DNA from 2 places in the Paenarthrobacter sp. TAF1 genome. Region 2 is predicted to be linked to the other one. Evidence: riboswitches for the same ligand, from Rfam matches in the RefSeq annotation. Region 2 holds a riboswitch; the other holds the start of a gene.
What was found. Region 2 has a riboswitch for thiamine pyrophosphate ahead of thiD (bifunctional hydroxymethylpyrimidine kinase/phosphomethylpyrimidine kinase). Riboswitches for the same ligand answer to the same signal wherever they lie in the genome.

Region 1 (4,415 bases), on a different contig from region 2:
GTTCCCATGATCAGGCGGGACCCGAATTCGACGCCGTCGATCACCAAGGCGTCAGTACGGATTTCGGTGCTTGCTGTGGTCATGGTTCAGCCTCCCTGTACTGCGGTAACGAGTTCGAGTTCATCGCCGTCGGCCAGCGGAGTAGCTGCCCACTGGCTGCGCGGCACCACCTCGGAATTGCGGGCGACGGCGACACCCAGCTTCCCGCCGTCGGCCGCCTGTCCACGGTGGTCGAGTACGCGGCCGGTGACGGCCGTGACGAGCGTGCTGACGGAGGCGTCGGCGGGCACCTGGTGGACGGCGCCGTTGAGTTTGATGTTCATACTGTTTCCTTGCTGTGGAGTTGAGAGCGACGCGCGGTTGCACTGAAACGGTCGGGCCGGAAGATGGACCAGCGGGGATCAGGGGAACCGGTGAGCAGCTCCCCCACGATCATGGCGGCCACGGGGGTCAGGAGGACGCCATGCCGGAAGAACCCGGTGGCCACCACCAGGCCTGCGATGTCCCCGCTTGAACCGGCTACGCGGCCCAGCAACGGAGCGTTATCCGGAGTCCCTGGCCTGGCGCGCGCAGTTGCTTCCAGGAGTTCAAGTTCGGCCACCGCGGGAACCAGTACCTGGGCGTCCCGAAGGAGCTGGTAAACCCCGCCGGCAGAGACTGCGTTGGAGGCCGCCGACAAGCCGTCCTCCCGTTGGGTAGCTCCGATGACTACGGTTCCGTCGTCCCTGGGAACGATGTAAACGGGCACCCCGCGGACCATGCCACGGACAGTGGCAGTGAGCAGCGGTTGGAGGTGCGCGGGGACCCGAAGCCTGAGGATGTCCCCGTAGACCGGCCTGACCGGAAGTTCAAGACCCTCAGGAAGGCCGGCGAGCGCGGGGGCGCCCAGCCCGTTGGCCACCACGGTTTCGCCGGCCATGACGGATTTGCCGGATTCGAGCTCCACTCCGGCTACCTGGTCCCCGTCCCACAACAGGCCGTGCGCGGACTCTGCAACGGCAAATCCTTCCCTGGCGCCGCCTACCCACGTGCCATCGCCGGATGAATGCGCGGCCAGCCCTGCCATGAGGCACTCCGCCAGCTTCCGGGGATCCACCTGGTGATCGGCGGGGATATCAAAGGCACAGGAAATTTGCGGGCTAAGGAGCGGTTCGCGTTCCCTGGCGGTCCGCAACGGCAACGGTTCGACCCCCAGGCCCGCCGCGAGCTGGACAGTGCGAAGGTCTGCGAGCGCGCGGCGGTCGGCGGCATCGGCACCCACGGCGAGGGTCGGCGTCGTGCGGTATCCGGTAGCTTCCACAGGCCGGTGAGGGCCGCCGGCAAACGAGGGCCACAACCGGGATGACTCGAGCATGAGCTCCAGGAGGTCTTCTTCCTGGTAGTGCAGCTCGCTCACGGGCGCCAACATTCCGGCAGCAGCAAATGTCGCACCGGTGGCGGGCGCCGGATCGATGAGTGCTACGGAGCGGCCCAGCTTCCGGGCCTGGTGGGCGATGCCCAGTCCGATGACGCCTCCGCCGATAACGGCAACATCCGCGTGAATGGCTTCTTCCATCTGTTTCCTTCCCTACGCCGGTACTAGCCGGATCAGGTCAAGCGGTCGGCTCTGAAGCCCTCTCAGCCGGACGGTCATAAAGACGTACGTCACGGCTCCCGCAGTACGTGCCCAGTTTAGAGGAACTACTGTGGATTCCATGACCCAGCACTCTGCCCTCGCCAGCGCCCGCCTCTACCTGTGCACTGATGCGCGCAAGCGCCAAGGCGATTTTGAAGACTTTGCCGACGCCGCGTTCCAGGGCGGGGTGGACATCATCCAACTCCGTGACAAGACGATCGAAGCCGCCGAGGAATTGGAATTGCTGGCGATCCTGCGTGGCGTCGCAGAACGGCACGGGCGGCTCTGGGCGGTCAACGACCGGGCCGATATTGCCAGTGTTTCCGGGGCTCCGGTGTTCCATGTGGGCCAGAAGGACCTCCCGCTGGAGATTGCCCGCACGTTCCTTCCCCGCCCCGCTTCGATTGGTCTCTCCACCCATACGCCTGAGCAGGTAAATGCCGCGATCACGGCTTCGCCGGGCGAGCCTGGGCTGGACTATTTCTGCGTTGGTCCCGTCTGGGCGACCCCCACCAAACCCGGCCGCGAAGCGGTGGGAACCGGCCTGGTCACATATGCCGCGGAAGCGATCAGGCGCGCGGAGGAGACCACCGGCGGCGCCGTGGAGGTGCCGTGGTTTGCGATCGGCGGAATCGATCTCGGCAACGTCGAGCAGGTGCTCGCTGCGGGCGCCAGCCGTATCGTCGTCGTTCGCGCCATTACCGAGGCGGAAGATCCGACGGCGGCAGCCAAGTCGCTGCTCGAAGCCCTGGACGCCGCCGCGTAACGGTTCTCCACACAACAGTCCCAGGCACGCAGACCGTCGGGGTATCGGCAGGTTGTGGCGACAGGGGTGAGTCGGGGCTTGCAGATGCCGCAGCCCACCCACCGGATCGGATCAGATTCAGGTGAGCCGATCRCGGTACTGGCGCATCTTGCTCCGCGCCCCGCACGTGTTCATGTCGCACCAGGTCCGGGTCCTGGACCGTGAACTGTCGTAGAACACCCACCTGCACGCTTCCGACGCGCAGGTCCTGAGCCGCTGCCCCGAGCCGGTCAAGCCGTGGAGCAGGAGCGCCCCGACCGCTGCTCCCGCCGGCGAGACCGGCAGGCCGGCCGACGGGGTCAGCGCGAGCCGCCCGTCGTCGTCGACGTGGGGGCCTGCCCAGTGCTCCTGAGCGAGCTGGTTCAGGGCGGATCGCGCTGCCGTGTCGGTACGGTCGGCCAGGAACGCGCGCATGACCTCGCGGGCGTCGCGCAACGAGATGAGATGCTCGAGCGTGGGCTCGCCGCCCCATCCATGCCGGACCAGCCACTCCCGCCCGTCACGGATGGTCGCCAGCGCGTCGGTGCCGTGCAGCAGTGTGGCGCTGTTGCAAAACTCCACGACGACACGCAGCTCCTCGGGCACGGCGGACTGCACGGCGTTCACGCGCTCAGCAGACTGAGGAGTTCGCCGGGCCGATCCTCCGGCACCATGTGCCCGGCTCCCTCGATGATCGAGAACCGCGCGTGATCCGGAAGTGCCGTGACGAGCCGATGGGCGTAGTCGACACCCAGCCACGCATCTTCCGAGCCCCAGACCACGTGGATCGGGATGTCCAACAGCCGGAGTCGATCCTGTAGCTCGTCGGTGTTCTCCTCGCCGCCTTGGGTGTACTGCCGGTAGAACGCCCGTGCCCCTTCCGCACCCGCCCACTGGCCCGTGTACGAAGCCAGGGCGTCTGCACGCAGACCCACGTGACTGCCGGACCGGATCTTGGCGTCGATCAGGGCAGCGCTAGCCCAGTCGGGGAGCGCCTCGAAGGCCTCGGGGTGCTGGTGGACGGTTTGGAAGAACCCGCCGGCGCCCCAACCACTCACCGTCGCGGCATCGATGAGCGTGAGCGACTCGAAGTTCACGTCGTGCAGGAGCGTCGCCCGCAGCGCGACCGCGCCGCCGACGTCGTGCGCCACGACCCGAGGCGCTGAGACCCCCCAGTGCTCGAGGAGTTCGACGAAGATCGTCGCCTGCTGCCGGAGGCTCACATCCGGCGCGGTGCGGGTCGACTGTCCGAATCCGAGCATGTCCCAGACGTAGACCCGGTGATCACGAGCAAGCACCGGGGCGATGTCTCGCCAGATGTACGACGAGAAGGGTGTGCCGTGCATCAGAACGAGAGCCGGGCCCTCGCCGACCGAGTTCCATCGCACCGTACCGTCGCCGACGTCGAACCGCTCGGGTAGCGACCAATCGCTCATAGCTTGCCCCTTCCTTGTTACCGTCTTTATACCTTAGACGGTAACAGGCCCAAATGGGCTACGGGGGTGTTGATGGCTGCCGTCGACCGCCCCACCGCCTGCCTCCCCGGGCCGCCAAGAAGCTAATGGCCAGCAACAGCTGGCCATCCGCCGCACTGACAGCGTCGCTTGGAGCCGGAAGCGTCCAAGACTATCTGCCGGTTTCGGGCTACCCTGATTTTCGTGTCACATCATCGGATAGCGCCCAACGTCGACGACTCATCGGACCAGCTCGCAGCGGCTTTCGCGGCCCTCCGGACGGAGCTGGAGCTGCCCGGCGACTATCCGGTTGATGCCGTCCGGGAGGCACGGGACGCCGTCGAATCCCTCCGCCTGCCCGATCGCGACCTCAAGCACGTCCCTTTCCTGACCATCGACCCCGCAACGTCAACGGACCTTGACCAAGCCCTGTTCATTGATCGCGCCGGCGAGGGGTACAAGGTTCTCTACGCGATCGCCGACGTGCCGTCTTTCGTGGCTCCCGGCGGGGCGCTGGATGCCGAAACCCGGCACCGCGGCCAGACGTTCTACGCTCCGGACG
Region 2 (4,415 bases):
GGGGACGCGGTTAAGCGTTACGTAGTCTCCAACGGAAACTTTTTCTTGGCGGCCGCCTGCGCGGACAATCGCGTACACCACTTGGGTACTCACTTCTCTCGACGTTTATAACTAAATTTGCGTGCGGAACCTGTCACCGGAATCAGGCTTGGTTCGCGCTGTGCCTCAACGCCGTGGACTTCTGTTCGAAGTCCGCGAGTCATCCCATGAACAATTCCAAGGGGCATAACCCAAGTGTTGGCGTAAGCACCGAAGATCAAGATTACGCTAGTTTGACCCTCAGCTGCAAATGAGGCCGGGACCGGAGGCTACCCCGTGACTTGCATCACGAGGTGTAACGGACTCTCCCGGCACCGTGCCCATACAGCCTACAGGGTTTGGCGGCGATTAACGTGATCACGCCCGCGACGCGCGGGACAAGCCATGCTTTTCATCCCGGTTCAGTCCCGATTCAACAGGCCGGGCCACCCTGGGCGTAGAGCCGCGGAGCATCAAAGAACGCCGTCTCGTAGCGGCAGGACTGCCTGAAAGCCTCAAGCATCTCCGCACGTTCACGCCCGGAAGCGGCAACGGCCGCCGCGTCTGTGAAGTTGATCGCCATCCTTGTGGCGGAGGCAAAGTCCTCGTCGGCGTACGTCCGCAGCCAGTCCGCATAGGGATGCCCGCCGGAGGCCCCGGCATCGACGAACGCGGCGTGGAGCTTTTGACCCACTTCCGCATACAACCAGTAGCAGGGCAGGATCGCCGCGAGGACCACCGCATAGCTGCCGGATGCCGACGTTGCCAGCAGATGGTCCACATAGGCTTTGGTGACCGGTCCGGTGACGCCCGAAGCCTTACGGGAGCTCAACCAGTTCCTGTGCAGTTCCGATTCAACTTCCAGGCACTGCCGTGAGCTCTTGGCCCAGAACAGCTGTTCTTCCTCGGTGGGCGCCAACGCGCCTGCACGGGCAAGGACCCTGGAATAGCCATTGAGATAGATGGCGTCCTGCGCAAGGTAGTAGCTGAATGCCGGCTCCGGCAAATGCCCCGACTGCAGTTCCTGGATGAAGTTGAGGCCGTGGATTTTTTCAAGCTCCGGGATGGCTTCCTTCCACAAAGTGGCGGCAAATCCGCCAGGCTGGAGGACGCGGTGGTGGTGGAAGTGGTCCACAGGCCCGTTGCCCTGGCCCACTTCCAGCTCCCCTGCGCTCCTCAGGGCCTGGAGCAGCCACGGTTTCGCTTCGCGCAGTGAGGCCTCCCAGTCGCCCGTGCGCGCCTGGACGGTAGCCAAGGCGGACGACAACGAGCATCCAGTGCCATGGCTGTTCCGGGTCTCAATCCTTGGACCTGCCACTTCGATGACGTCCTGCCGCAACAGCCCGCTGGTGTTGATCAAGGCATCGGGGCATTCCGAGCCGGCCAGATGACCGCCCTTGACCAAGACCGTGTTTCCGCACTCAGCTGCCAGTCGCTTGCCCTGCTCCAATGCCGATGCCCAATCAGCAGCCTCGGTTTCCCCCAGCAATATGGCAAGCTCGGGCAGGTTCGGCGTGATCAGGTCCGCCAATGGAAGCAGGGAACGAAGGGCCTCCCCTGCGGATTCGTCTAGCAGGCGGTCACCGCTGGTGGCCACCATCACGGGATCAAGAACCACGACGGCGGGGCGCACCGATTCGAGCCAACTGCGCACCTCGTCAATAACAGCCGCGTCGCCGAGCATCCCGATCTTCACGGCGTCGATGACGATATCGGTACTGACGGCGTCCAGTTGCTGGCGCAGGAACTCCACGGGTGGTCCGTGCACACCGCTGACACCCAGGGTGTTCTGGGCCGTCAAAGCCGTAATGGCCGCCATGCCATATCCACCGTGGGCGGCGATGCTCTTCAAATCAGCCTGGATTCCGGCTCCTCCGGACGGGTCGGAGCCCGCGATGCTCAGTACCCGGGGGGTTCGTCTGCGGTCCTCCGCCAGCGGATAAACAGCGGAAGATGACAATGCGGCCATGAGGACATCCCTTCGCCGGTGCTAACCGGACAGGTTCAACGGGTTTGGATCTCAGCCTGGCCCATCGCCTGGCACCCCGTGTCAGTCCCCCAGCCTAGCGCACCGGCAGACAGCAAAAGGCCCCGCAATTGCCGCTGGTAGCGGAACTGCGGGGCCTTGGTGCGGTCACAAACGGTTAGAGTTCGGAGGCCGGTACGCCGACGCCCAGGATGATGGGTTCGTCCGGGGCCGCTTTCCTGACCGGCTCCGCAGGCGCCTTGGACTCGTGCGCCGATCCCTTCGCGGCCGTAGCGGTCACGTCGTGGTGCTCAACACTGGTCTCGTTGGCCGCGCCTTGGGCCCTGCTTGCACTGCGGTTCCGGCGGCTACGACGACCCCGCGATGCTGAGGGGGCTTCGTCTGCGGCCGGAGCCGGAGCTTCAGTCGTCGGGGTGTCCGCAGCCTTCGGGGCTTCGACAGCTTCCTTGGCTTTCTGGTCCTCAGGCGACGGTGCCGCGCCAAGGTGCGAGAAAGCTTCGGCCAGACGGTCCAGGCTCATGGCCGGCTGGGCTGCCTGCGGCTCATCGTGGTGTTCAACGAAAGGCAAGGCAACCTCTTCGCCGCCAAAACGCAGCACTGGAGTGGCCCGGCCTTCGCGGACAGCGGCGTCGTGTGCCGCGGCTTCCTGGGCCGTCGGGGCAGCGGAGACTGAACCGGCGTCGGGACCATGCTCCCCGGCCGCCCGGGTTTGCTCCTCTGCCTTGTGGAGCTCGTCATCGTGAAGGTGGGCGGCATGCGCGGCCGCTGCAATCGTCGCCAGTGCAGCCCGGGTTGCTTCGGCCTTTGCCTGACGGGCAGGGTCCTGGGCTTCCGGGTGTGCTGCAGGTGCCGCAACAGGGGCGGACGGCGTCGAATGGACCTGGGCCGGCGCTTCGACCGTTCCCTGGGCGCCGCCCTTGCCGCGGCGACGCTTGCGCTCGGTGCGGGCTGTGGACTGCTGTGCCTCGGTGTGCGGACGGTGCTGCTCGGCTGCCACGGTGTTGGCGCGGCGGTGCTCCACGGGCTCGTCATGCGTCACGACACCGCGGCCTGCGCAGTGCTCGCACTGCTCACCGAAGACTTCAAGGAGACCGGTGCCCATGCGCTTGCGGGTCATCTGGACAAGGCCCAGTGACGTTACTTCAGCAACCTGGTGCTTGGTACGGTCACGGCCCAGGCACTCCACCATGCGGCGGAGAACGAGGTCGCGGTTGGATTCCAGGACCATGTCGATGAAGTCGATGACGATGATGCCGCCGATGTCACGCAGGCGAAGCTGGCGAACGACTTCCTCGGCAGCTTCAAGGTTGTTCTTGGTAACTGTCTCTTCCAGGTTTCCACCACTGCCGGTGAACTTCCCGGTGTTGACGTCCACCACCGTCATGGCCTCGGTGCGGTCAATGACCAGCGAGCCACCGGATGGCAGGAAGACCTTGCGCTCCAGGGCCTTGTGGATCTGCTCATCGATGCGCCAGGCAGCGAAGATGTCTTGATCCTTGGTCCATTTTTCAAGGCGGCCCACGAGGTCGGGGGCAACATAGGTTACATAGGCCTCGATGGTGTCCCAGGCGTCGTCACCGGAGACGATCAGCTTGGAGAAGTCCTCGTTGAAGACGTCACGGACAACCTTGATGGTGAGGTCCGGTTCGCCGTAAAGCAGTTCCGGTGCCAGCACCTTGGTGGAGGAAGCTTGCCCTTCGATACCTTCCCACTGCGCGCGCAAACGGTTGATGTCGTGGGTCAGTTCTTCTTCCGAGGCACCTTCAGCGGCCGTACGGACGATGACTCCGGCGTTTTCCGGCAGGCGGTCCTTCAGGATCCGCTTGAGGCGGTTGCGTTCGACGTCGGGCAGCTTGCGGGAGATGCCGGTCATGGATCCACCCGGCACGTACACAAGGTAGCGGCCCGGAAGTGAGATCTGGCTTGTGAGGCGGGCACCCTTGTGACCCACCGGATCCTTGGTCACCTGGACCAGGACGGAGTCGCCGGACTTCAGCGCATTCTCGATCCGGCGCGGCTGGCCCTCCAGGTTCACTGCATCCCAGTTGACTTCACCGGCGTACAGCACCGCGTTGCGGCCGCGTCCGATATCAACGAATGCAGCTTCCATGGATGGCAGGACGTTCTGGACCTTGCCGAGATAGACGTTGCCGATCAGGGAGTCCTGCTGCGTCTTGGACACGAAGTGCTCGGCCAGGACGCCATCTTCAAGGACTGCGATCTGGATTCTGTCGTCGCGCTGGCGGACGATCATTTGCCGGTCCACGGATTCGCGGCGTGCCAGGAACTCGGCTTCGGTAATCACCTGGCGGCGACGTCCGGTCTCGCGGGACTCGCGGCGACGCTGCTTCTTGGCCTCGAGCCGGGTGGAGCCCTTGACGCTTGCGACCCGGTTGGAAGGAGCCGTTTC

Region 1: it holds a riboswitch for thiamine pyrophosphate, as region 2 does, so the genes downstream of both, thiO (glycine oxidase ThiO) here and thiD (bifunctional hydroxymethylpyrimidine kinase/phosphomethylpyrimidine kinase) in region 2, are expected to answer to the same signal.

Annotation. Positions count from the first base shown of each region.
Region 1 is NZ_JBFRDO010000004.1:320,003-324,417, forward strand. It holds gene AB4Y81_RS07665 (thiazole synthase) at 1-83, opposite strand, end outside; gene thiS (sulfur carrier protein ThiS) at 87-323, opposite strand; gene thiO (glycine oxidase ThiO) at 320-1,555, opposite strand; TPP riboswitch at 1,548-1,667, opposite strand; gene thiE (thiamine phosphate synthase) at 1,695-2,381, shown strand; gene AB4Y81_RS07685 (CGNR zinc finger domain-containing protein) at 2,499-3,026, opposite strand; gene AB4Y81_RS07690 (alpha/beta fold hydrolase) at 3,023-3,835, opposite strand; gene AB4Y81_RS07695 (RNB domain-containing ribonuclease) at 4,058-4,415, shown strand, end outside.
Region 2 is NZ_JBFRDO010000001.1:360,031-364,445, forward strand. It holds gene rplU (50S ribosomal protein L21) at 1-81, opposite strand, end outside; gene thiD (bifunctional hydroxymethylpyrimidine kinase/phosphomethylpyrimidine kinase) at 452-1,987, opposite strand; TPP riboswitch at 1,978-2,076, opposite strand; gene AB4Y81_RS01665 (Rne/Rng family ribonuclease) at 2,163-4,415, opposite strand, start outside.